Regions from separate parts of the Bacillus sp. ISL-39 genome, predicted to be linked through region 3. Evidence: riboswitches for the same ligand, from Rfam matches in the RefSeq annotation. Region 3 holds a riboswitch; each other region holds the start of a gene.
What was found. Region 3 has a riboswitch for S-adenosylmethionine ahead of J7E37_RS19485 (O-acetylhomoserine aminocarboxypropyltransferase/cysteine synthase family protein). Riboswitches for the same ligand answer to the same signal wherever they lie in the genome.
Positions count from the first base shown of each region.

Region 1: another riboswitch for S-adenosylmethionine. It lies ahead of metK (methionine adenosyltransferase); the one in region 3 lies ahead of J7E37_RS19485 (O-acetylhomoserine aminocarboxypropyltransferase/cysteine synthase family protein).
Region 2: another riboswitch for S-adenosylmethionine. It lies ahead of J7E37_RS07375 (trans-sulfuration enzyme family protein); the one in region 3 lies ahead of J7E37_RS19485 (O-acetylhomoserine aminocarboxypropyltransferase/cysteine synthase family protein).

Region 1 is NZ_JAGGQM010000011.1:4,395-12,586, forward strand. Features, by position in the region: gene J7E37_RS10465 (alpha/beta hydrolase family protein) at 1-443, shown strand, start outside; gene J7E37_RS10470 (DUF2584 domain-containing protein) at 496-738, shown strand; gene J7E37_RS10475 (DUF3231 family protein) at 871-1,881, shown strand; gene pckA (phosphoenolpyruvate carboxykinase (ATP)) at 1,974-3,563, opposite strand; SAM riboswitch class I at 3,847-3,988, shown strand; gene metK (methionine adenosyltransferase) at 4,275-5,477, shown strand; gene asnB (asparagine synthase (glutamine-hydrolyzing)) at 5,796-7,691, shown strand; gene J7E37_RS10495 (C39 family peptidase) at 7,695-8,192, opposite strand, start outside.
Region 2 is NZ_JAGGQM010000005.1:264,610-272,801, forward strand. Features, by position in the region: gene safA (SafA/ExsA family spore coat assembly protein) at 1-144, opposite strand, end outside; gene J7E37_RS07370 (YflT domain-containing protein) at 468-1,034, opposite strand; gene J7E37_RS07375 (trans-sulfuration enzyme family protein) at 1,175-2,317, opposite strand; SAM riboswitch class I at 2,402-2,503, opposite strand; gene J7E37_RS22025 (CBS domain-containing protein) at 2,628-3,809, opposite strand; gene J7E37_RS07385 (YitT family protein) at 4,173-5,039, shown strand; gene J7E37_RS22225 (hypothetical protein) at 5,117-5,251, opposite strand; gene J7E37_RS07390 (amidase family protein) at 5,276-6,763, opposite strand; gene J7E37_RS07395 (DEAD/DEAH box helicase) at 6,933-8,075, opposite strand.
Region 3 is NZ_JAGGQM010000028.1:100,023-108,214, reverse strand. Features, by position in the region: gene J7E37_RS19505 (carboxymuconolactone decarboxylase family protein) at 1-18, opposite strand, end outside; gene J7E37_RS19500 (MetQ/NlpA family ABC transporter substrate-binding protein) at 123-962, opposite strand; gene J7E37_RS19495 (methionine ABC transporter permease) at 977-1,645, opposite strand; gene J7E37_RS19490 (methionine ABC transporter ATP-binding protein) at 1,638-2,663, opposite strand; SAM riboswitch class I at 2,950-3,063, opposite strand; gene J7E37_RS19485 (O-acetylhomoserine aminocarboxypropyltransferase/cysteine synthase family protein) at 3,175-4,491, opposite strand; SAM riboswitch class I at 4,569-4,671, opposite strand; gene J7E37_RS19480 (hypothetical protein) at 4,758-5,096, opposite strand; gene J7E37_RS19475 (MFS transporter) at 5,279-6,544, opposite strand; gene J7E37_RS19470 (thioredoxin family protein) at 6,755-7,063, opposite strand; gene J7E37_RS19465 (toprim domain-containing protein) at 7,070-7,426, opposite strand; gene J7E37_RS19460 (YusG family protein) at 7,762-8,001, opposite strand.

The sequences.
Region 1 (8,192 bases), on a different contig from region 3:
CAGGGGTGGAGAGGGTTCATATCTTCGGGTTTTCCCGCGGAGGTCTGATGGCCTTGCTGACGGCCATTCAGTTTCCCGAAACAGCCTCCGTCGTTACCTGGGGCGGGGTTACGGATATGGTTTTAACGTATGTGGAAAGAAAGGATTTGCGCAGGATGATGAAAAGGGTAATCGGCGGGTCACCGAAAAAAGTGCCAAGCAGATATAAATTCAGGACACCTTTGTACGAAATTGAAAACCTGCAGGCACCAGTGCTGCTCATCCACGGCCGCAATGACCGCAATGTATCAGCTGAGCATTCATACCGGCTAGAAAAGCGGTTAAAAGAGTTGGACAAGCCTGTGGAAAGCTGGTACTTTGATGAGTATACGCACTACTTTCCCCCGGTGATGAACCGGAAAGTGGTCACCGATTTAACGAATTGGATGAAATCACACGAATAACAATGATAAAATGAATATGAAATCAATGATGAACAACAGAGGAGCGAGTACGATGGGGATGCCATTAGAGTTGAATACAATGATCGTAACAAAGGGCCGGGAAAAGAGGCTCGAAGACAATTTCTTCTCTCTGAAAAAGGAAGGCTACAGGCTTTATCCAATTGACATTCCACTAGAAGTCAAGAAAACAATCGAAGGTGACCTCACAGGAACAGGCGTCATTTCAAAAGTCGAGTGGACCGAAAATGAGACAACAATTACTTACCAATTAGTTTCCTTAAATTCTACGAACTAAGGCAGGGCACATATTGTGCTCTGTTTTTTTGTATATAAATTTTAAATTTATGTTTTTGATTATCTCTTGACAACATTAAAGAACGAATATTATCTCTTTTTTGGCGAAAAATAAGAAAAAAAGGAGTTATGAATGACAATGGAACATAACCCTCAATTGACTTCATCAGAGGTTGCCGCAATGTGGGGAGCGTATATGCAGAATTCAATGGCTCACTGTATTGTTCAGCATTTTGCAAAGGTAAATGAAGATACCTCAATGACGGAAATCATCAATACTGCATTATCAAACTGCAAATTTGTAGTGGATCAAGTCAAATCGATTTTCGAAAAAGATCAACATGCACTGCCTATCGGTTTCACTCAGGAGGACGTCAATCTAGAGGCAAGCCGAGTGTATTCAGACCTTTTTGCATTGCGATATATTAAATATATGGCTTCGGCTGGAACAGTTGCATCAGCAGCTTTTCTGGAAGTATTGGCCAGGAATGATGTAAGACAATTATTTTCGAAGACTTCTGAGACATTTATGAAACTTTATAATGATTCCTGTGACTTGCTTCTAAAAAAAGGTACATTCGTACGCTCACCAACAATACCTCCAATGGAGAAAGCGGAATATCTTCAGGATGAATCATTTTTATCGAGTTTAATTGGAAGACACCGTCCGCTTACCGCTGTGGAACTGGCTCATATATCTAAAAATACAGAGACAAATTCCATTGGCAGAACCTTTTTAGCAGGTTTTTCTCAGACAGCCAAATCACCAGAGGTTCGAACGTTTATGGAAAGAGGTTCTGAAATAGCTGCTAAGCATGAATCGGTATTTAGAGAAATTCTAATACAAGATGGGGTCCCGCTTCCAAGTACCTGGGATTCAGCGATTTCACAATCAATTGTTCCGCCTTTTTCCGATAAGCTGATGATGTTTCAAACCAACAGTTTGAATGCTATCAGTGTTGGTGGTTACGGAACAGCAATGGGAGCAAGCCTAAGAAAAGATTTAGGCGGAGATTATACAAGACTTGTGACTGAAATCCTTCAATATGCAAATGACGGGATTAAAATAATGATTAATAACAGATGGATGGAACAGCCTCCGCAAAATGTCGATAGGGAAGCATTAAGAAACAGAAGTAATTAGTATGAATTGCCATAGTTAGCTTTGTTTTTTCACGTTAACCAATAGATTGGAGAAAAGAAAAGGCCATTTCCGTTTGGAAATGGCCTTTATGTCTATTTCGCTGTAGGTCCGCCTTTTTCTTCGATCACGGATGGTACGTTTGTGAACTTTTTGAAGTTTTCACGGAACTTGCCTGCGAGTTCGTTTGCTTTTGCGTAGTATGATTCTTTGTCGCTCCATGTTTTGACGGGCTGGAGGACATCGTCAGGTACACCAGGTACATGTGCCGGAATATCCAGGCCGAAGATTTCGTCTTTGACGGTTTCGACATTGTTCAGTTCGCCCTCAAGTGCTGCCTGGACCATTGCGCGTGTGTAGGCCAGCTTCATGCGGCTTCCTGTGCCATACTCCCCGCCTGTCCAGCCTGTGTTCACGAGGAAGACCTTCGCATTGTGCTCGTCAATTTTTTCACCGAGCATTTCCGCATATCTTGTTGCTGCAAGCGGAAGGAAAGGTGAACCAAAGCAAGTCGAGAACGTTGCCTGCGGTGAAGTGATCCCGCGCTCAGTTCCAGCGAGCTTTGATGTATATCCGCTCAAGAAATGGTACATTGCCTGTTCCTTCGTCAGCCTGGCGATTGGAGGCAAGACTCCGAAAGCATCAGCAGTCAGGAAGACGATCGCGTTCGGATGACCGGCAATGCTAGGGTCTACGATGTTATCGATTGCCTGGATCGGATAAGCTGCACGAGTGTTTTCAGTCAGGCTGCCGTCATCATAATCCGCAACTCGGGTCTCATCATCGACCACGACATTTTCAAGAACAGATCCGAAGCGGATTGCATCATAAATCTGCGGTTCTTTTTCCTTCGATAAGTTGATGCACTTCGCGTAGCAGCCGCCTTCGATGTTGAAGACACCGTTAGCTGACCAGCCATGCTCATCATCACCAATCAGGCGGCGATTGTTATCAGCTGACAGAGTTGTTTTTCCGGTTCCGGACAAGCCGAAGAACAATGCAACATCTCCTTCGCGTCCCACATTTGCAGAGCAGTGCATGGAAAGGATGCCGTTTTCAGGAAGCAGGTAGTTCATCACGGAGAAAATCGATTTCTTCATTTCGCCCGCATATTCTGTTCCGCCGATCAACACGACGCGCTGTTCAAAGGAAACGATGATGAATGTCTCGGAATTCGTTCCATCAACCTCTGGATCCGCTTTGAAAGTCGGTGCAGATATGACCGTGAATTCAGATTCATGGTCTGCAAGCTCTTCCTCAGTTGGACGGATGAACAATTGATGTGCGAAAAGGTTGTGCCAGGCGTATTCGTTGATGACCTGGATCGGAAGGCGGTATTTCTTGTCAGCGCCAGCGAATCCTTTGAATACAAAAACTTCTTCTTTTTCTTTAAGGAAATTCAATACCTTATTATATAGCTTTGTAAAAGATTCCTCGGAAATCGGCTGGTTGACAGAACCCCAGTCAATTTTATCCTTCACTGACTCTTCTTCGACAATGAATTTATCTTTAGGTGAACGGCCAGTATATTTACCAGTAGTCGCTCTGACTGCACCAGTTGAAGTCAGGAGCCCTTCGTTCCGGTTCAGGACCTTTTCAACAAGCTGGGGAACGGATAACTGCACCTGTACATTGCTTCCTTTTAATAATGCTGAAAGTTCATTTGATATTCCTACAACATTCATCGGAGAATACCTTCCTTTTTTAAAAGATTAATAATTTGTAAGTGTTTACATCTCGTTATTAGTATAACACATTGGTTCAATTAATCTATACTAATGATTCGGAAAATTACCTTGTACCTCACTTGCGTTATATAATTCTTTCTTTATATAGTCAAGCAAAAAGGGTTCATTTAAGTACCTTTTTATTATACAAAAAAACTTTCAACAACAATCGACAAAATTACCGAGAAAATCATTGACATGCAATTATAGTTTCGATATGATTTGTCCTTGAACGGATACTCTCTTATCCCGAGCTGGTGGAGGGACAGGCCCAATGAAACCCAGCAACCTGCAAACGTGAAAAAACAGCCTTTGGAATGCTGATCTTTTTCCGGGCAAAGGTGCTAACCTGACGCAAGGGAACTGCCCTTGAACGATAAGAGCGAAAGGCGCGGATTTAAGCAAAAACCTTTCCTCGTAAATGGAGAGGTTTTTTATATTGCTTTTTTCTGTCCGATGCATGGAAATGCTGCTGGACTGCCTTCTTAGGTGTCATTGCTCCCGTGGGTGAAATTAGGAAAAAAAGACATTCACCATGAATCCTAAACAAATTTTTCTAATAAAAACTCAGCGTTTATTTCATACTACATAGGGAATGAGTACCGTATCAACCCGGGGTCTGTATTGGGACAGCCTCGATCAATTTTTATAAATAAGGGAGGAACTCAGATGTCAAACAAACGCCGTTTGTTCACTTCTGAATCAGTAACAGAAGGCCATCCGGATAAAATCTGCGACCAGATTTCTGACGCGATTTTGGATGCGATCCTTGCAAAAGATGCTAATGCACGTGTTGCTGCTGAAACATCAGTTACAACAGGACTTGTACTTGTTGCAGGGGAAATCACTACATCTACATACGTAGACATTCCGAAAATCGTTCGTGAAACAGTCAAGGAAATTGGCTATACTCGCGCGAAGTACGGTTTCGACTCTGAAACATGCGCTGTATTGACTTCAATTGACGAGCAGTCTGCTGACATCGCAATGGGTGTTGACCAGGCGCTTGAAGCACGTGAAGGCCAAATGTCCGATGCAGAAATCGAAGCAATCGGAGCAGGAGACCAGGGCTTAATGTTCGGGTTTGCCTGCAACGAAACGAAAGAGCTAATGCCGCTTCCGATTTCATTGGCACATAAGATTTCCCGCCGCCTGACTGAAGTGCGCAAGGAAGAAATCCTTCCATACCTTCGTCCAGACGGAAAAACTCAGGTAACAGTAGAGTACGATGAGAACGACAAGCCAGTCCGCATCGATACAATTGTTATCTCCACTCAGCACCACCCGGAAGTTTCGCTCGAGCAAATCCAGCGCAACCTTAAAGAACATGTCATCAAGCCTGTTGTACCAGCGGAATTGATCGACGAAAACACAAAATACTTCATCAATCCAACTGGCCGTTTCGTAATCGGCGGACCACAGGGTGATGCAGGTCTTACTGGCCGCAAGATCATCGTAGATACTTACGGCGGATACGCTCGCCATGGCGGAGGCGCATTCTCTGGTAAGGATCCTACAAAAGTTGACCGTTCAGCTGCATACGCTGCACGTTACGTTGCGAAGAACATTGTAGCTGCCGGCCTTGCTGAAAAAGTTGAAGTTCAGCTTGCATACGCAATCGGTGTTGCTCGTCCGGTATCCATCTCAATCGATACTTTCGGAACAGGCAAAGTAAGCGAAGATGTATTGATCGACGTTGTAGAAAGCAACTTCGACCTTCGTCCTGCTGGAATCATCAATATGCTTGACCTGCGCAAGCCAATTTACAAGCAGACAGCTGCTTATGGACACTTTGGCCGTTCTGACGTTGACCTTCCATGGGAGCGTACAGACAAGGCAGAGACGCTTCGCACCCAAGCACTAGATAAATAAAAAAGTACAAAGGGAGTTGCATAGGAATATGTAACTCCCTTTATTATTTGCCGTCTAATCAGGGAACACTCAAAAACTCGCCTGGTTTGCACCTGGTTCAAAAGGTGTAAAATAGAGTATTACCTTAAATTTCCCTTAGATTTTACTGCAAAAATTTTGCGTTTAATGATAGTATTAGATGGTATGTTTTTAGAAAGATGCATTTCTTTAGGTTCTTTGTTATAAAAATCGCGCCTTGAGCGGAAATCAGCGCAAAACTAAATTTTTTCTGAAATGAAAAACTAAATTTTTTCTGAAATGGAGAAGGTGAAGTACATAATGTGTGGTTTTATCGGTTGTGTACATGAGAATGCACAGGAATTCAGCGGATATAATAAGCAGCTGTTTAAAAATATGAATAATATCATTACCCATCGCGGGCCTGATGATGATGGATATTTCTATGATGAGCATATCCAATTCGGCTTCCGCCGTCTGAGCATCATCGACCTTGAGGCTGGCCATCAGCCCTTGACCTATGAAAATGAGCGTTACTGGATCATTTTCAACGGGGAAATCTACAACTATCTTGAGCTTCGTGAAGAGTTGATTGAAGAAGGGCTTAGCTTCGAAACTCACTCGGATACTGAAGTCATCATTGCTCTATACAGCCATCTTAAAGAGCAGGCTGTCGACAAGCTGCGCGGAATGTTCGCGTTTGTCATCTGGGATAAGCAGGAGCAGGTTCTTTACGGTGCCCGTGACCATTTTGGCATCAAGCCATTTTTCTACTTTGAAGATGGCGACCGCACGTTCTTTGGTTCTGAGAAAAAGAGTATCCTGCTTGCACTGGAAAACGATGTCCTTGATTACAAGGCTCTCCAGCATTATTTGACATATCAGTTCGTACCAGAGCCGAATACAATGTCCGAAGGCATTTACAAGCTTGAACCGGGGCATTATTTTACAAAGAAAATCGGTTCACCGATGGAAATCAAGCGTTACTGGAAAGCGAGCTTTTCGCCAATCCACAAAACGGAGGATGAATTCACGAAGGAGATCAGGGACGTCCTGTTTGAATCCGTAAAAATCCACATGCGCAGTGATGTGCCGGTTGGATCATTCCTTTCTGGCGGAATTGATTCTTCGATCATCGCGTCGATTGCGAAGCAGTACCATCCTGGAATCAAGACATTCTCTGTTGGTTTTGAACAGAATGGCTTCAGCGAAATTGACGTCGCGAAGGAAACAGCCGATCGACTCGGTGTCGAAAACATCAGCTATGTAATCAGTCCGCAGGAATACATGGATGAACTGCCGAAAATCATGTGGCATATGGATGACCCGCTTGCCGACCCGGCAGCGATCCCTTTGTATTTTGTTGCCCGTGAAGCACGGAAGCATGTAACGGTTGTCCTTTCAGGTGAAGGAGCGGATGAACTGTTCGGCGGATACAATATCTACCGTGAACCGCAGGATCTTGAGATGTTCAAAAAAATCCCACAGGCAGGGAAGGTCATGCTAAAAGGCATCGCGAAAATGATGCCAGAGGGAATGAAGGGGAAAAGCTTCATTGAACGCGGCGTGACGCCAATGGAAGAACGTTATATCGGAAATGCGAAGATGTTCACTGAAAAAGAGAAGAGCGAGCTGCTGCACGTATATAACGGCCAATACGATTACAGGGATATCACGAAACCTCTTTACAGGGAGAGCAGAGGATATGACCCGGTTGATACGATGCAATATATCGACATTCATACATGGATGCGCGGCGACATTTTATTAAAAGCTGATAAAATGACGATGGCTCATTCACTGGAGCTTCGTGTTCCGTTCCTGGATAAGATTGTTTTCGAAACAGCTTCGAAGATTCCTACAAGCCTGAAGACGGCTAATAATACAACGAAGTATATCTTACGTAAAGCGGCTGAAGGTGTGGTTCCTGAGCATGTGTTAACCCGCAAGAAGCTGGGCTTCCCGGTGCCGATCCGCCACTGGCTGAAGAATGAAATGAATGAATGGGCAAAGAATATCATCAAGGAAAGCAACACAGAGCATCTCATCAATAAGTCATACCTTTTGAAGCTGCTGGATGACCACTGCCAGAACAAGGCGGATAACAGCCGCAAAATCTGGACGGTATTGATGTTCATGATGTGGCATGATGTGTATGTCGAAAAAAAATACTCCTACCAAAAGGAGTATGAGGCTCAAAAAGTATTGCAGTCTTAATAATCAGGGAAGGTAGGTAATGGCCTGCCTTCCCATTTGCACCCAGGCTTCCACGAAGTCCTTCATGGGTGCTTTTTTATTTTTTTCGCCCGTTAATGGGTCATTGAAGTAAATGAAGTGTTCATCATAGCCTGTAATCAGGACTGAATGCTCCTTCATGGTTACTTTCACGGGTCCATCAGGCGTATACCATGTCTGGAAAAAGCTATCGTCCAGTTTTCTGTATTCGGTGTTCGTGATGATCCAAACCGGCCGGCCATCTGACAGGTGGATTTTCAGCTCCTGTAATTCTGCGCCCGTCAAATCTTTTATTTTGCCGGGAAGATACTGTTCTGCCAGTTCGGCAATCGGCTTGTGATAGACTCCAAGTCCTGGTTCTGTGTAGGTGTACATATTGCCGACAAACCCTTTATTCGGATCGCCAAAATAGATTTTGCCATCACTAAGACGATATTCGGCAGGGTTTTTCTTCACTTCTCTTGCGAGTGTCAGCTTGTCAGC
Region 2 (8,192 bases), on a different contig from region 3:
GATTTCGGAAAGTCCAACCTGGTACCTGACTGAAATTTTCCATAGAGTGTCCCCGGGCCGTACTGTGTGGACTTGCTGGGCAAACGAAACAGTCGGGATGGCTATTACCATTAAAAGCAGAGCTAATATTATTTTCTTGAACATTTTCCATCCTCCTCACCTGATAGGATGAGAATAATCCAAGAAATTATACTTTATTATTTTTTTATAAGAAAACATCACAAGCACGTTGCATATAGATTAATCAAGGGAGGAATGCGAATTATGGGCTATCTTTGGGTGATGACCATTGGTTTTGTCATTTGTCTCGGTATAATCGGCGGCATGTTGATGTTCTTCATCACATCCGCTTTCAATTACGATGACGCCAGTCGGATCGATTTATTGGATACGGAGAGAAAGAGTAAGTCGTAGGATGCCAAAAGGCTGCCAGAATGATCTGGCAGCCTTTTTATATGGCATGGTTATTAAAAGTCGCGTGTGTTATCAAAACGAGTGTTGGCAGGGTTGTCCGAAGTCAGCGGTGCATCAACTGGGTTTCCAGTCCTAGTGCCATCAATCGCTGTAGTACGATCATTCAGGCCAACTCTGTTTTCGTCGCGCTCGACAACAACGAGAATCTTACCTTCTTTTACATAGCCTTCGTAGCGTTCTGCTTCATCTTCCGGAATACCCATTCCGATCAGTGCTCCAGCCAAACCGCCTGCACCTGCGCCTACTGCAGCGCCAGTAAGTGTCGCAGCGATTGGGCCCGCAGCTACGATTGGACCGATTCCAGGGATCGCAAGTGCGCCGATGCCTGCCAATAATCCAGTAAGGCCGCCTAATACGCCGCCTGTTGCCGCTCCTGCAGCAAGACCTTCCTCAGTCTTTGTACCGGTAGCTTCGTTTACATCGTGAACCTCATCTTCGTTTTTACTGATTACAGAAATGTCATCGGTTGAGTATCCCTGTCTTTTCAGGTCCTCAACAGCCTGGATTGCGTCTTGCTCGTTATCATATACTCCAACAAGATGTTTTTCATGTTCAAACATATTAAAAGCCTCCTTTAGACGAGTAGTCCCTATAAAAATACCCACACACAGGAGGCGTAAACCTTATGTCGAACGATTAACTGCTGATATGATAAACCAAAGAGACTTTTTTAGTTAAATTCGAAGCAACCCGAAATTTTTTAATTTCCAGCCTCAGTCAGTGCAGCTTCAAATTGCTCGATTATATCCTGGCTATTCTCGATTCCCACTGAAATCCTGACTAGTCGATACGTAATGCCAAGCTCTGCCTGAGCCTTTGGAGGCAGCGCGCGATGGGAGGTTTTCAGCGGATGGGAGACAGTCGTTTCAACTCCCGCAAGTGTAGGCACAATCTTTATCCAACCAAGCGATTTCAAAAACCTGTCTGTATCCACGTGTTCTGCCAGTTCAATTGTTACGATGGCACCAAAACCTTTTTCACCTTCTGAAAATGGATAATATACCTTTGAAACATTCTGATGTTCCTTCAGACTGTCAGCCAGCAACCTGGCATTTTCCGATTGAGCTTTCATTCTTAAAGCAAGGGTCTTCAACCCTCTGCAAGTCAGCCACGCTTCAAACGGGCTGAGGTTCGCACCAAGATTCACGATTCTTGCGCGCGCTTCTGCTATCAATACCTTCTTGCCAACGATAACACCAGAGGTAACATCACTGTGGCCTCCGATGTATTTCGTGGCACTGTGGACGACAAGATCGGCTCCTAGCAATAACGGGCGGACATAAAGCGGTGTAGCGAACGTATTATCAACTAATACAGTAAGATTTCTTTTCTTAGCCAGCGCAATGACGTCCTCCAATTTTTCAACACGGAGGAGCGGATTTGTGATGGACTCTGTGTAAAGAAGTTTCGTATTGGATTTGATGGCCTGCTCTACATTTTCTAGGTCTGCAAACGAGACAAACGTTGTTTCGATTCCAAAGCGCTCCAATTCAGCTTTCAGCATATGAAAACTGCCGCCGTAAACATCATCAGCCGCAACAATATGATCGCCATTCTTCACCACTGCCAGGACACCAGCTAAAATCGCAGCCAAACCAGAGGAAGCTGCTGCCCCGTCTTCCGCAAGTTCAAGTGCCGCTAAGGATTGACCAAGTTCATCCGTATTCGGATTTCCAACTCTTGAATATAAATAATTTCCCTCTCCCTGATAAAAGCCCTCAAGCTCATCAAGGTCATTAAAGGTAAATGCTGATGTCTGATAAATCGGTGTCGCCTTGCTCTTAATTCCTGTTTGCTTCTTATGTATGGAATGAAGTACTTCCGTTTCAAATTTTTTCGCCATTTGGTCACCTGCTTTTAGAATTTGTAGTATGGAAAAAATAATCATAAAAAACCTCTCCAAATAAGGAGAGGTTACAGTCAGCCTCACTTATCTTCAGACTGCAATCTTCAGGAATTAGCACCTTTCATTTTAAACGATGGTTGCCGGGCTTCACAGGGCCTGTCCCTCCGCCGCTCTTGATAAGAGTTATTTCGGTTTTAAAAATAGTTTAGATAGCTGAAGTATATCAGCATCCCTGGTTTATCGTCAATGACAGTTCACACACTGAAAACACTGGATTCACGCTGGAGACAGCTGGAAGATTGGCTGCTCAATCTTCCGGATCGCTGTCAAGCAAGTCCCACGGCGTTATCACTCCAATTGGCTTCCCGTGGCGGTCTCCCGTTTCCGTAATGATGACTGCCTGCAGTTTCTTGCCTCTTGTATGGTATCGCTCGAATAATTCTTCAATATGATAAAGTGATGCAGCCTCATCCACAAAGGTCACAAAGTAATTTTTCCCCTTCGTCAAAAGCTCTTTTACACGGACATCCTCGAAATGGACCACACTGTCGGAAAAATGCTTCGCCAGCCACTGGATGATTTCCGTTGAAGTCAGCAAGGCAACATACTTATCATCCTTGTCGTAGACAGGGAATCGTGTAAAATCAAACTTATTGATCACCTTTAGAACATCTTTAAGATAGGCATCCTCGTAATAGTAAAACACCGGGCTGGTCGCGATTGATAGTGCCGTCTGCGGCTTCTCAAACTCCCTTGCGATCTCCTCAATCCGTTCGACCACCTCGATATGCGGCTCGGCAATATAATAATCTGCGTTCACCCGCTCATGGACAATCGCATTGCGGAGCTTCGCAAACTGATGCAGTTCACTTTTATATTTACGAACCAATGAATGATTTTTATACCCAGAGTACAGCAGTTCCACGAACGCATCGCTGTCCGTTCCCTTTACCATTTCCTTCAGCGCTTTGTGAATCCTGTTAAAGGCCGTCTCGAACTTGCCGGATTGCTCTTTATGCTTTACTTCTTGATCTTCTGAAGTTTTCGCTCCTGAATCAGGATTTTTGTTTGATGAATTCTTGCCGCCTTCATTCCCACCCTTATTACCATTGCCGTTTATCGATTGTTTTGAGGCTGGTTTGCCATTTTCTTTACCATTCTTGGATTGATTGGAAGATGCCTTTCCATTGCCATTGCCGGCCTGTTGGGTGGAAGACCTGCTTTTATCGTTTTTTGAATGATTTGAAGAAGAGTTGCCCTTTTCTTTTTTTGATTGATGTGATGGCTTCCCATTTTCGCTTCCTTTATTGCCATCATGCTTTTGATTTCTTTCATCAGCCCGCTTCAGTCTGTTTTCCTCATTCTCCTGCGGCTTAGGGTTAGTTCTCATATATGACTTTCTCTTATTTTTACCAGTCTGATGATTCTTCTTATTTTTTGAATCTGACTGATTATTTGATTTATGTTTAGCTTGAGTATTGTTAGCCAAAAAAAGCCCCTCCGTAATTTCAAATAACTTCCCCCTTCTCATTACCCCATTTACCGGTTTTACTAATCATGGATATATAATGAAAAAATACCAGCTAGCTTTAATGTTTGATACAATAAGTATAGTACATACATTACTAATTAATAGTAGAGTTTTTATAGAGTCTCTTTTCGTAAACTTTGTTGCTTTCATAGTCAAACGTAAAAATCAGGTTATGAATATTTACGTTTTCTTATGCATTTTCAGTTAAGGAGCTGCTAGAAAAGGGCCCCTTGAAGCTAGCCAATATGCGGTTGATAGATTAATAACGAAAAGCAACAATCAATGCGAAAACATTCTTAATAGAAAAGGGTTTGATCTTTAGTGGCAACAACGAAGAAAAAAAGAATAATCAAAGAGGTCACACAGCTTGTGACGATCACAATCGGCGCGGTTATCGCGGCATTCGGGCTCGATCTGTTCCTTGTTCCTAACGCGATCCTTGACGGAGGGGTCATCGGGCTGTCAATCATCGCAGCGGAACTGACGAACATCTCGATGAGTATATTCCTGTTAGTGTTTAACCTTCCTTTCCTATATATCGGATATCGGAGAATGGGATTGAAATTTACGTTCCGCACCTTATATGGAGTCATTATTTTATCCGGCGCGACTGCTTATTTACACCATTTTGAACCTGTGACGGATGATTTATTTTTAGCAACGATCATCGGAGCGGTAATCCTTGGCACAGGGGTTGGTCTGGTCATCCGGGCAGGCGGCGCACTGGATGGAACCGAAATCATCGCCATCCTTGTCAGCAAAAAGCGCACCGTCTCTGTCGGTCAGATTGTCATGGTCATGAACTTATTCATCTTCATTTTAGCCGCCCTGCTAGTGTTCAGCTGGGAAACGGCCATGTACTCCATCATCACCTATTTCATTGCCTTCAAGATGATCGACGTCGTCGTCGAAGGGATGGAGGAGCTAAAATCCGTCACAATCATTTCCGATGTTCCTGAAGAAATCGCCGAAGCATTGCTAAAACAATTAGGCCGGGGCATGACCTACATCCAGGGCCAGGGTGTTTTTTCAAGTGAACCAAAGAAAATCATCTACACCATCGTCAGCCGGATCGAATTGTCCACACTGCGCTCAGTTGTCAACGAAATCGATCCAAATGCGCTTGTCGCCATTGAAAATGTCGCCGACGTTTCAGGAAGCAACTTTGATAGGAGCAGCGGACATTAATAAGGCGGCATCAGCCTTGTGAATGAGGACAATTTTTAAAAAGTGCCCTGGCGAACAATCGCCGGGGCACTTTGCTGTCAATCAATCGGATTGTTGAATTTCTTTTCTTTCTGGCCTGTTGTGAATTCGACTAGTTCTTCGGGTGTATTGTTGCCCTTCTTCTTGTTGTTGTTGCGCTGGGCGTTTCCGTTGCCAAGCTTTTGTCTACCCATTCTACCTCGCTCCTTTTGATGGATTCATGAAGTAGTATGGATTTTTTCTCCGGCGTTTATTCTAAGTTCAGGCACCTGGCGCACCTTAGTTGCCTGCTCGTATGCATAGGCAAGCCTGATCAGAAATGGTTCGCTGAAGGCGGTACCTGTGAAGGTGATGCCGACTGGCTCTCCATCTTCAGTAAAAGCAGTCGGGACCGTAACGGATGGGTACCCTGCTTTTGAGCCGATTGTTGAGCCATCCATCGGGAACAGCACCGCATCCGCTCCATATTCTTTCAATGCATAGTCAATTCCCTGCTCCCTTGCCATATAAAGATTGTATTCGAGCTCTTCGAGGTACTCAGCCTCGGTCAGTGTCCCGCTTGTCGCATCCGATTCGAGCAGCACTTCCTGCCCGTATTTCAGCATTTTCTCGCCATGCTCATAATTGAAAGCAATCACGTCAGCAAGCGTCCTGACTGGAACATTCGGTGCCAGACCGTTCAGATAAGCATTCAAATCCGCTTTGAATTCATAGCTCAAAACTTTGTACCCCCAGGTTGCTTTCGCCGCCGGGATTTCTGCTTCAACGATCTCTGCGCCAAGCTCTTCCAGTTTTTCAACCGCTTTTTGAAAAATATGCTCCTGCTCCTGGGTCCACTTGCCAATATACTCTTCCCTGACAACAGCGATTTTGGCTCCTTTTAATGCATGTTCATCGAAAAGAGAGCCGTGACTGAATTCCGGAAAGCTGACCATCGTTGCCGGGTCTTGCGGATCCTGGCCGACAATCGCTTCCAAAAGGTAAACCGCGTCCTTTACAGTTCTCGCCATCGGGCCAGCTGTATCCTGAGTGTGGGCAATCGGGATGATGCCGCTGCGGCTGACAAGTCCGACTGTCGGCTTGATGCCCACCAATGAATTTTTGGAAGAAGGATTTAAAATCGAGCCATCTGTTTCTGTTCCAACCGCAACCGCAGCCAAATTAGCGGCAATTGCGGCGCCGGAACCAGCACTCGAGCCGCCGACATCAAACTTCCCTGGACCGTACGGATTCAGCACCTGGCCACCGCGGGAGCTGTATCCGCTCTTCATGCCATTCGCCATGAAGTTTGCCCACTCTGTCATATTCGTCTTGCCAAGAATGACGGCGCCTGCTTCCCTTAGCTTTGCAGCGACAAAGGAATCTTTCTGCGCAAAGGAGTCCTTTAATGCCAGCGATCCAGCACTAGTATGCATTTTATCGTTTGTATCGATATTATCTTTTACAAGGACCGGAATACCGTGCAAAGGGCCTCTGGGACCTTTCTGTTTTCGTTCAGCATCCAGTGAAGCCGCAATCTGTAATGCATCCGGATTCACCTCAAGCACTGATTTGGTTGTTTCATCAAAAGCCGCGATTCGGGCCTGATACATCAGAACAAGATCATGGGAAGACAGCTCGCCCTTCTCCATTTTCTCCTGCATCTCATCAATCGTCGCTTCCAGCAGCCACTCTGCCATCAATGTATTCAAATGTGGATTTTTCACGTTCAACATTTCCTTTCAAAAAGGCTATGTGAATTCGGCTGGTGATTACAACCGCTTTTTCATTGCCTTCAAAAATAATCTACGGAATATATATTCTGACTCTTTTTCAAAAAAACCTTTGTTTGCAGTAAAGAAGCTATAGAAGTAGATCCTATAGCTTCGTAACTCATTATTCTGGGTCGACAATTTTACCGCCGTAAAATTCTTTTTGCACCGGCGTAATATTAAGTGCCTTGCAGAACCTTTTCAAATCGCGTTCTTCCCGTTCATTAACGATCGAGATTACGGTTCCCTCCGCGCCAAATCGGCCTGTGCGTCCGGAGCGGTGGATGTATTGGTCCTGCTCTCTCGGGAAATCATAGTGGACAACGTGAGTGACACCTTTAATATCCAAACCACGCGCTGCAACTTCGGTGACTAGCAGCATTTCTCTGTTACCGTCCCGGAACTTATTCAAATAACGCTGACGGTCCTGCTTGTCCAAATCACTGTGCAGCTGGCCGACATGAATGTCCTTAAACTTCAGTTTTTCAGCAGCGATAGTCAGGTTCGCGATGTCCTTAATAAAAACAAGTGACTTCGTTCCATCCAGGCGGGCAATCTTCTCAAGAACTTTGATCTTGTCACGCTGCTCGCTGAGAAAATAAATATGCTCAACTTTGGCAGCATCGATCGTTTCGTCCTTTTTGACATTGATGATCTCTGGATCCTTCGCCAATCTCTTGATTGATTTTTCGACAGTCTCTGGAAGAGTGGCTGAAAATAGCAGAAGCTGTCTTTGATCAGCAAGTGTCGACTTGACAATGCTTTTTACCGTTTCATTATGCTCGGGGGTCAGAAGCTGATCGCCTTCATCTAGGACGACTGTATGGACTTTATGCATTTTCAGTTTCTTCTGCTTGATCAGTTCATTCGTCCGTCCTGGAGTTCCGACAATGATGTGCGGGCTCTTTTTCAGCTTGTCAATCTGGCGCTTCAGGTTCGCACCGCCGATCAAGCTTGCCGATTTGATTCCGCTGCCTTCGCCCCATTTCTGGATTTCGGACAGGATCTGCATAACAAGCTCCTGCGACGAAGCAAGGATGACTGCCTGAGTATTCTGCATTTTAGGATCGATTTTATTTAAAACAGGAAGCAGGTACGCCAAAGTTTTACCAGTACCAGTCGGTGACTCTCCGACAACATCTTTTCCTTCTATTATTAGCGGAATTGCTGTCGTCTGGACAGAAGTCATCGTCTCGAATCCGGCCTTCTCCCAGGCCTGCTGCAGGAACGGTTGTAGTTGTGCGATAATTTGTTGAGTTTCTGACATGATTTTCTCCTTCAGTTAAACATTCTAGTATTGATACTAGCTAAAACACGATTATAAGTCCAGTATTCCCCTAAAAATTGGCGTTTTGCACTTTTTATTATAGATTGTTTTTTGCCT
Region 3 (8,192 bases):
TTCATAATGATGCTCCATTGTTTCCACTCCAATCTGCTTTTTTCTCGGTTAGTATGTTAATTTTCCTGGCCCGTTATGCGGCAAAAAGAAAAAGCAGGCTGCCCGCCTGCTTTTGTTAGGAGTTATTCTTTTACTGGTACGACTGCACCTTCATATTTTTCAAGGATGAAGTCCTGGATTTCTTTTGAATGAAGCACTTCAACCAGCGCCTTGATTGCTGGCTTGTCAGCATCTCCTTCACGTACAGCAATTACGTTCACATAAGGAGAATCGCTCTCCTCGATTGCGATAGAATCCTTTAGAGGGTTCAAACCAGCGTCAATTGCATAGTTGGAGTTGATCAATACTGCGTCGCCTTCACCATTGTTGAAGATCTGCGGAAGCATTGCTGCTTCATACTCTGTATCAAACTTTAGTTCTTTAGGATTTTCTGCAATATCATCAATTGTAGCTGTTACTTTTTCTACGCCTTCTTCAAGGGTGATCAATCCCTCTTTTTCAAGCATTGTCAAAATACGGCCATGGTCTGCTACTGAGCTGCTCATAATGATGTGCGCACCCTTTGGCAGATCATCCAGTGTAGTATGTTCCTGGGAATATATACCGATAGGCTCGATGTGGATGCCGCCAGCATTTTCAAACTTATAGCCATGTTCAGCCATTTGTGACTCAAGGTAAGGGATATGCTGGAAGTAGTTAGCATCCAGCTCGCCTGAATCAAGGGCCTGGTTTGGCACAACATAGTCATTGAATGTCTTGATTTCCATCTCGTAACCTTTTTCTTCAAGTAATGCTTTTGCTTCTTCCAGAATTTCTGCGTGAGGTACGTTTGAAGCACCTACGACGATTTTTTTGCTTTCTTCCTTGCCGCCTTCTCCTCCAGTGTTTTCCTCAGAAGTTCCACAAGCTGCAAGTCCCGCTGTTAAAATTAGTGCTAACAGTGCTAATAACCATTTTTTCATTTCAATTCTCTCCTTTATCTCTTATCTAATTTTCTAGTGAAGAAATCCCCTGCAAACTGGATTATAAACACAATTATCAAAATAATGATGGTGGCCATCAAGGTGACATCATTCCGGCTTCTCTGGAAACCTTCAAGGTATGCCAGGTTCCCAAGTCCGCCTGCGCCGATGACTCCGGCCATCGCAGTGTAACTGACCAGCGCGATTGCCGTCACTGTAATACCGGAAACCAATGCTGGCATCGATTCCGGCAGCAGCACCTTCCAGATGATCGTTGTCGTCTTGGCCCCCATAGACTTTGCTGCTTCAATGACCCCTTTATCAATCTCACGCAAGCCAATTTCAACCATCCTTGCGTAAAATGGAGCCGATCCAATGATCAGTGCAGGCAATGCAGCGTTTTCCCCGATCATCGAGCCCACGATGACCTTTGTAAAAGGAATCAATAGGACGATTAAAATAATGAACGGGATCGATCTGAAAATATTAACAATTGCGCTCAATACTAAATTGACCGGTTTGTTTTCCCAAATATTGCCCTTAGATGTCAAAAACAGCAGCAGTCCCAGGATTGCTCCAAGGATGAAAGTAGCCACAACGGAAATGGCACTCATGTATAGTGTCTCAACTGTCGCTTCCCACATTCTGTCCCAGTTGACATTCGGAAACAATGTCTCAGCCATTCGAAATCACCTCCACGCCGACTTCATGCTGGCCGATATACTCTATTGCCCGGGCTACTTCGCCCTCTTCACCATCAAGATGGATGAACAAGGTTCCATATGAACCATTTTGTGTCTGCGAAATTTTACCCTGGACAATATTGACCGTTATTGAAAACTTACGGATCAAGTTGGTGATCAGCGGCTGTTCGGTCCCTTCACCTACGAATGTCAGCTGGATAACACGACCATGTGGATATCGCTCAAGTAAGTGGTCAACTGTTTCCTTTGTTTCCTCCGGTTCTGTCACCTGCTGGACGAATCTTTTCGTGATTGGCTGCTGTGGATTCTTGAATACTTCCAAAACAGGTCCTGTTTCAACAACCTTTCCGCCTTCCATTACGGCGACACGGTGACAGATTTTCCTGATAACGTGCATTTCATGAGTGATCAGGACGATCGTAAGACCGAGCCTTTTATTAATATCAACAAGGAGATCAAGAATCTGGTCAGTCGTCTGCGGATCAAGTGCTGACGTTGCTTCATCCCCAAGCAGTACCTTAGGATTATTGGCAAGCGCCCTGGCGATTCCGACCCTTTGCTTCTGACCGCCGCTCAACTGGGAAGGATAGGCATCTCCCCGGCCCTCGAGACCTACAAGTGTGATTAACTCTTTTACCCGTTTCTCTCTCTCAGCACTTGGAACTCCTGCAATTTCAAGCGGGAACGCGATATTCTCTGCCACTGTTCTTGACCAGAGCAGGTTGAAATGCTGGAAAATCATGCTGATTTCCTGGCGGGCCTTGCGCAGTTCTGCTCCCTTAATCCTGGAAACTTCCTTTCCGGCTACAACTACAGAACCTGATGTCGGGATCTCCAGCCCATTCAGCATTCGAATCAAAGTACTTTTACCGGCACCACTGTAGCCGATGACTCCGTAGATTTCTCCTTCCTTGACTTCAAGGTTGACATCATCGACTGCCTTAACCTCTCCCTTGTTGGAAGGATAAATCTTTCTGGCATTTTTTATTGTAATCAATTGACTCCCCCTCTTTGCAACCGAGTATTCCACACTTATTAAAACCGTTAAATTTCCCTAAAAATAAGAAGGTTATCAATCTAGTTTCCCATTCCCTAACCGAAAAAATTCAAACTCAGTAAAATCGGGCAATAGGCTCTTATCCTTAACGGGAAAATTGTGCTCTTGTGATAAAATCTTTTCGGACATGCTTTTTGGCTATAACTTTTTAGCATTTATTCGAAAAGAACAAAATAAAAGCCTTCCTGCAAGTGAGCAGAAAGGCATAGTAATAGTGGATTCCTTTCTCTCATCTGTCAAAGCGATCGCTTTGCGTGAATTGGCACCATTTCAGCAAGCAATGCTTACTGACGGTTGCCGGGCTTCATAGGGCACTTCCCTCCACCTCTCTTGATAAGAGCACGCTATTAAATTATCTAATCGGTTTTAAGTTACGAGTGTGATTGTAGCACGGAGTAAAAAAGTGTGTCAATAAAATTATTTTCAAATATTTTCTGGAAGGTTATGGATTTCAAATTTTAGCCGGGACTCCAGGTACTCCGGTCGCTTTTTCGATCGCCTGCTCCAGGTCTTCAATGATGTCCTCAACGTTTTCAATCCCCACTGACAGGCGGATTAAATCTTCAGGAACCCCAGCTGCTTTAAGGCCTTCTGAGTCCAGCTGCTGATGGGTTGTGCTTGCAGGATGGATAATCAGGCTTTTTGCGTCGCCGACGTTCGCGACATGGGACCATAATTCTAATGAGTTGATCAGCTTTGCTCCGGCTTCCCTGCCGCCTTCAATTCCAAAAATGACTACTGCCCCGGCTCCCTTTGGAAGATAACGATCTGCCAATTCTTTGTCAGGATGTGACTCGTGACCTGGATAGCTGACCCATGTAACAGCAGGATGGGACTCAAGGTAACCTACGATTTTACGGGTATTGGCGATATGCTCCTTCATGCGGACATGCAAAGTTTCTATGCCAAGATTGAATTGGAACGCACTCAGCGGACTGAGTGCCGGTCCAAGGTCACGCAAAAGCTGTACTCTTGCCTTTACGATATAGGCGGCAGCACCGATTGCTTCACTGTAGACAATGTTATGGTAGCTGTTGTCCGGCTCATTGAAGCCTGGGAATTTAGGAGACTTCCAATCAAAGTTTCCGCCATCCACAATAATCCCGCCCATGACTGTCCCATTTCCTAATAGCCACTTGGTTGCCGAGTGGACGACGATATCTGCGCCATGTTCAATTGGCCGGCATAGATATGGTGTTGCAAATGTGTTATCGATGATCAGCGGAACACCTGCTTCGTGAGCAACTTCGGCCACAGCTTCAATATCCAGAACCCTGAGACTTGGATTGCCGATTGTTTCTGCATAGACTGCTTTTGTTTTTGGAGTGATCGCCTTTCGGAAATTTTCAGGATCAACAGAATCAACTAAGTGAACTTTTATTCCATACTTTGGAAGGGTGACAGCAAATAGATTGTATGTGCCCCCATATAGATTAGCGGCAGCGACAATCTCATCACCCGCATGCGCAATGTTCAGGATGGCCATCGTGATGGCAGACATCCCGCTTGATAAAGCGAGCGCACCTACACCGCCTTCAAGCAAAGCCACTTTTTCTTCCAGGGCAGTAACAGTCGGATTATGTATCCTTGAATAAATATAACCCGGTTCTTTAAGTGCAAATAAATCTGCTGCATGTTCTGTGTTTTCGAATTGGAATGCATTGCTCGAATAAATTGGTACTGCCCTTGCTCCGGTCACCGGGTCTGGTGACTGGCCGCCATGTACCCCCAGCGTTTCTATCCTGTAAGTCTTTTGCTCATTAGTCATCTCCATCTCTCCAATCTAAATAATTTATCTGAAAAAACAAAAACCCTCTTCCTAAGAAGAGGGTCATTTATCATCTCTCCTTATCTTTTCAGAGCAAAAACTCTGCTGGAATTAGCACCGTGTTTCACAACCGGTTGCCGGGCTTCATGGGGCCAGTCCCTCCGCCTCTCTGGATAAGAATATTCAATTTCGTTTTTACTGCGTTAAAGTGATAATAGCACGTCACAAATTACCAGTCAATATATTTAGATTATTCAGATATAAATTTATACACGAACTGGTCCCGCAAGATAAAATAACGATTCCAAAACCAATTGGGCGCGAAAAGGACAATCAGTTGTAAAATAATTCATCTTTATTCCTTGCAGCAATTTAAGATTCCCATCAAATAAATGCTCAAAATACGCATTCATCCCCGAGATTGTTGCAGTTTTTCCCGTATCCATACAGGGATCACAGCGGGCAACCCTGCCATCCTTAAAAGACATGTAGTAGGTGTTACCCTCTGCTTCTATTTTTAAGATTAAATCCAGTTTTTTTACTAGTTGCAGAATATGCTCTTTGTTGGGAATCTCATTCACAAACCTGTCTATTCGTTCTTGCATTCCGATCAACTCCCTCATATTACATATTCCTTGTAATTAGGGAAAAACCTGTTGGAATCCTTCGACAAATAATTCGATGAAAAATGAATTTACATCGTGAATAACGTAAAAAAGACAATACCGTGTGATATTTCGGCATTGTCTTTCATTTCCCGAGAAATATATCCAAAGAAATACAGTAATCAAGCCGTTTTTGTATTCACTATGCCGGATTTTGGCTTATCCATCGTTTTGAAGACTACGAAGAAATAAGTGGATCCAACTAAATACAGACCAGCAGTGATAGTAAAAACTGTTGCATATCCCCAATAGGTACCGTATTTCAAGACAATCCCAGTCGATACCGGCCCCATCACTGCCCAGCCGAGATTAAACACCATTTGATTCACAGAGTTGGCCAAACCCTTCATGGAATCATCAACCTTCGACATCATTAACGACATCTGGATTGGATTGCCCGCGTTCATTAGTGCCTGACGGAATAAAAAGCCTAGAGCTGCCAGCCAAAAATTCTGAGTGTACGCTGTCAGCAGCAAAAACGGCAAAGAAAGCATCTGTAAAACAACTACCGCTCTTACTTCCCCAAGTCTGCGCACAACCAAAGGCCCGATGATCATCGCTACAGCTGTTGCTCCCTGCCCCAGTGAAATGACCAGGCCAATCAATGAATTGGAAGCCATGAACCGATCCGCAAAATAGAGGTTCAAGTATGGGATGACCAATCCTGCTCCAAAGCCTATCATCAATTGGGCTACCGCAAACAGCAGGATAATTTTGAAGCTGGCTTTATGCGGGATGATTTTGGATTTTTCTTTTATATCGCCAGCCGATATGCGGGATGGCCGATTTTCATTTAACCTCATAATCGGAAGCAGGGCAGCCATAAACAAGAACGATCCAATCATCAATGTATACCTGATACTTTCAAGTCCAGGTACCACCATGCCGAATAAGTCTGTGAGGATTCCACCCAAAAGACTTCCTATTACATTGGCACCCGTCATCATCGCAAAGTGAATACTGAATAAATGTACGCGTTGTTCAGGTTTCGAATTCTCCGCCAGCCAGGGAATGATCGACACCTGGATAAATGCGGAAGCAAGGCCTGTTCCAAACGCAAAAAGAATTAATAAGGACTGACTTTCAACAATACTCCGGCTGAATAAGATCAGCCCTGTCGTGACGGCTCCATACAGCATTAATTTTTTCCTGCCTGCTTTATCACTCAGTATGCCTGCAGGGATAAGAATGAGAGCAGTTGCCAGCGAGGTCATGGCTATGACCTTTCCGTTTACAAGCTCATTATAGCCTAACTCCCTGATGTAAAAATTATAAATGACCATGAAAATTCCAAGGCCAATCTGGGTCAATATGTTCGCAATGAAGGTAAGTCGTATGTTTCGATTATAAGTTTTAATTTGTGCCGCCCATTCCTGGTATAGAGCCATTTTATTTCGCCCCTCAATTATTTCGCTAATCTAAATATAATATTTATGGAACGATATGTAAATCTATTTTGTCGATTCATTTTTATTAGAAAAGGATCTCTATCTAACGGGGAAGTATCGCTTCTATCCGGCAATATCATCTTTTAAAGGTAAAAACAAAACACATATCTGAAATGGGCAAAAAAAAAAAACGGCATAGCCGCTTTTACATCAATTTAAACCTTTTAGTTTTTCATAAAGATAAGGAACAGATTGAAATGCGTAGATTTTTTCTAGCACCTCTCCCATGTTCAACACAATCAGACATGGGACACTTTCAATCTCAAATCGTTCCGCCATCTCAGGCAGATAATTCAAGTCTGCTTTGCCTGCAGGAATTTCCAGCAGCAGCTGATCGATGACAGTGAGCATCTTTCCAGCTACCTGGCAGGTACCGCACATTGGTGTGTAAAAATATAGGTAACCTGTTCTTTTTTCCTCCAGGAAGGTTTCCATCTCTGATTTAGTCCATTCTTCCATCTACAGTCATCCTTTTTCTAAATACTCTGCATGAACATCAATATTTGCGCCAATTAAAACTGTAGCAAGGTGATTTTCCGGTGCCGTAGCCACTTCCCTGTACATCCTGTCAATATACAAATGGTTCGCCTCAGGAAATTCCCTTTTAAATTGCTTTCTCAATTTTTCCCCTGACGCATCTGCATCCACGAGGATATATACATCTTTATCAAAAAGGGAATCAATCAGTTCATCAAGCTTCGAAACACCAATAGTCCCATTAGTACAAATAATTTCAACCGGTTCATTTAGCACGGTTTGAACTTTCTTTTTGTCTGACGAACCCTCTACTATGATCACCTTGTGATTTTCGTCCATCGCCATAACCACCTATGCACCAGAGATAATTACCTTACAATATTATAAACATGAATATTGAATTTGTGCTGTTATGTTCATATTTCTATTGTCACTGTTTTTAAAGGAGATTGCAAAAAATTAGACTAGCATGCTGACAGGAAATCTGCTTAAACTTTTCTTATATGACCATATTGAGCGTTGCGCTGTGTTTTGGGTTTATAGAAACTTCCTGTGCGACCTTTTTCATGATCTAGCGTGATTTAGGGCTTATAGAATTTTCTATGTGATCTTAACCAGCATTGCTTACTTGGAGCACATAGAGAAAAACAGCGGCATGTCTGGCCGCTGTTCTGATTTGTCTAACACCAGCCGCCTTCATCACAATCAGTATACCGAGGTTGTGATTGATCCGGCACTGATACATGCTGGTAAATCTTATTCTGTTCTGCCTCATAGTGATGCTCCAATTTCATCTGCATTCCTTCTGGAAGCTCTATGGATCCAATGTGTTCGTTTTCCAGGTAAAGCTGTACCTGGCCGTTTTCAAGCTTTCCTGTCACTCTGTCCGTTATATCAAGCTTTTGTTGGTTCAGTGTCATAAGTTTCACCCTCTTCGATAGTTGATTGCTTTTAGTTTGTCCGAATTCAGGCAATGAATTGATGGAAAAATGAAGGAGTTTATAAGAAAAGCGGAAGCGCCTTGTTCAGCCCTGACAAGCGTTGGAGGGCTGGCCAATGAAGTCGCTCTTTGACTTCATTGGCCGGACCGAAGACGAAAAGCGGAGGCGAC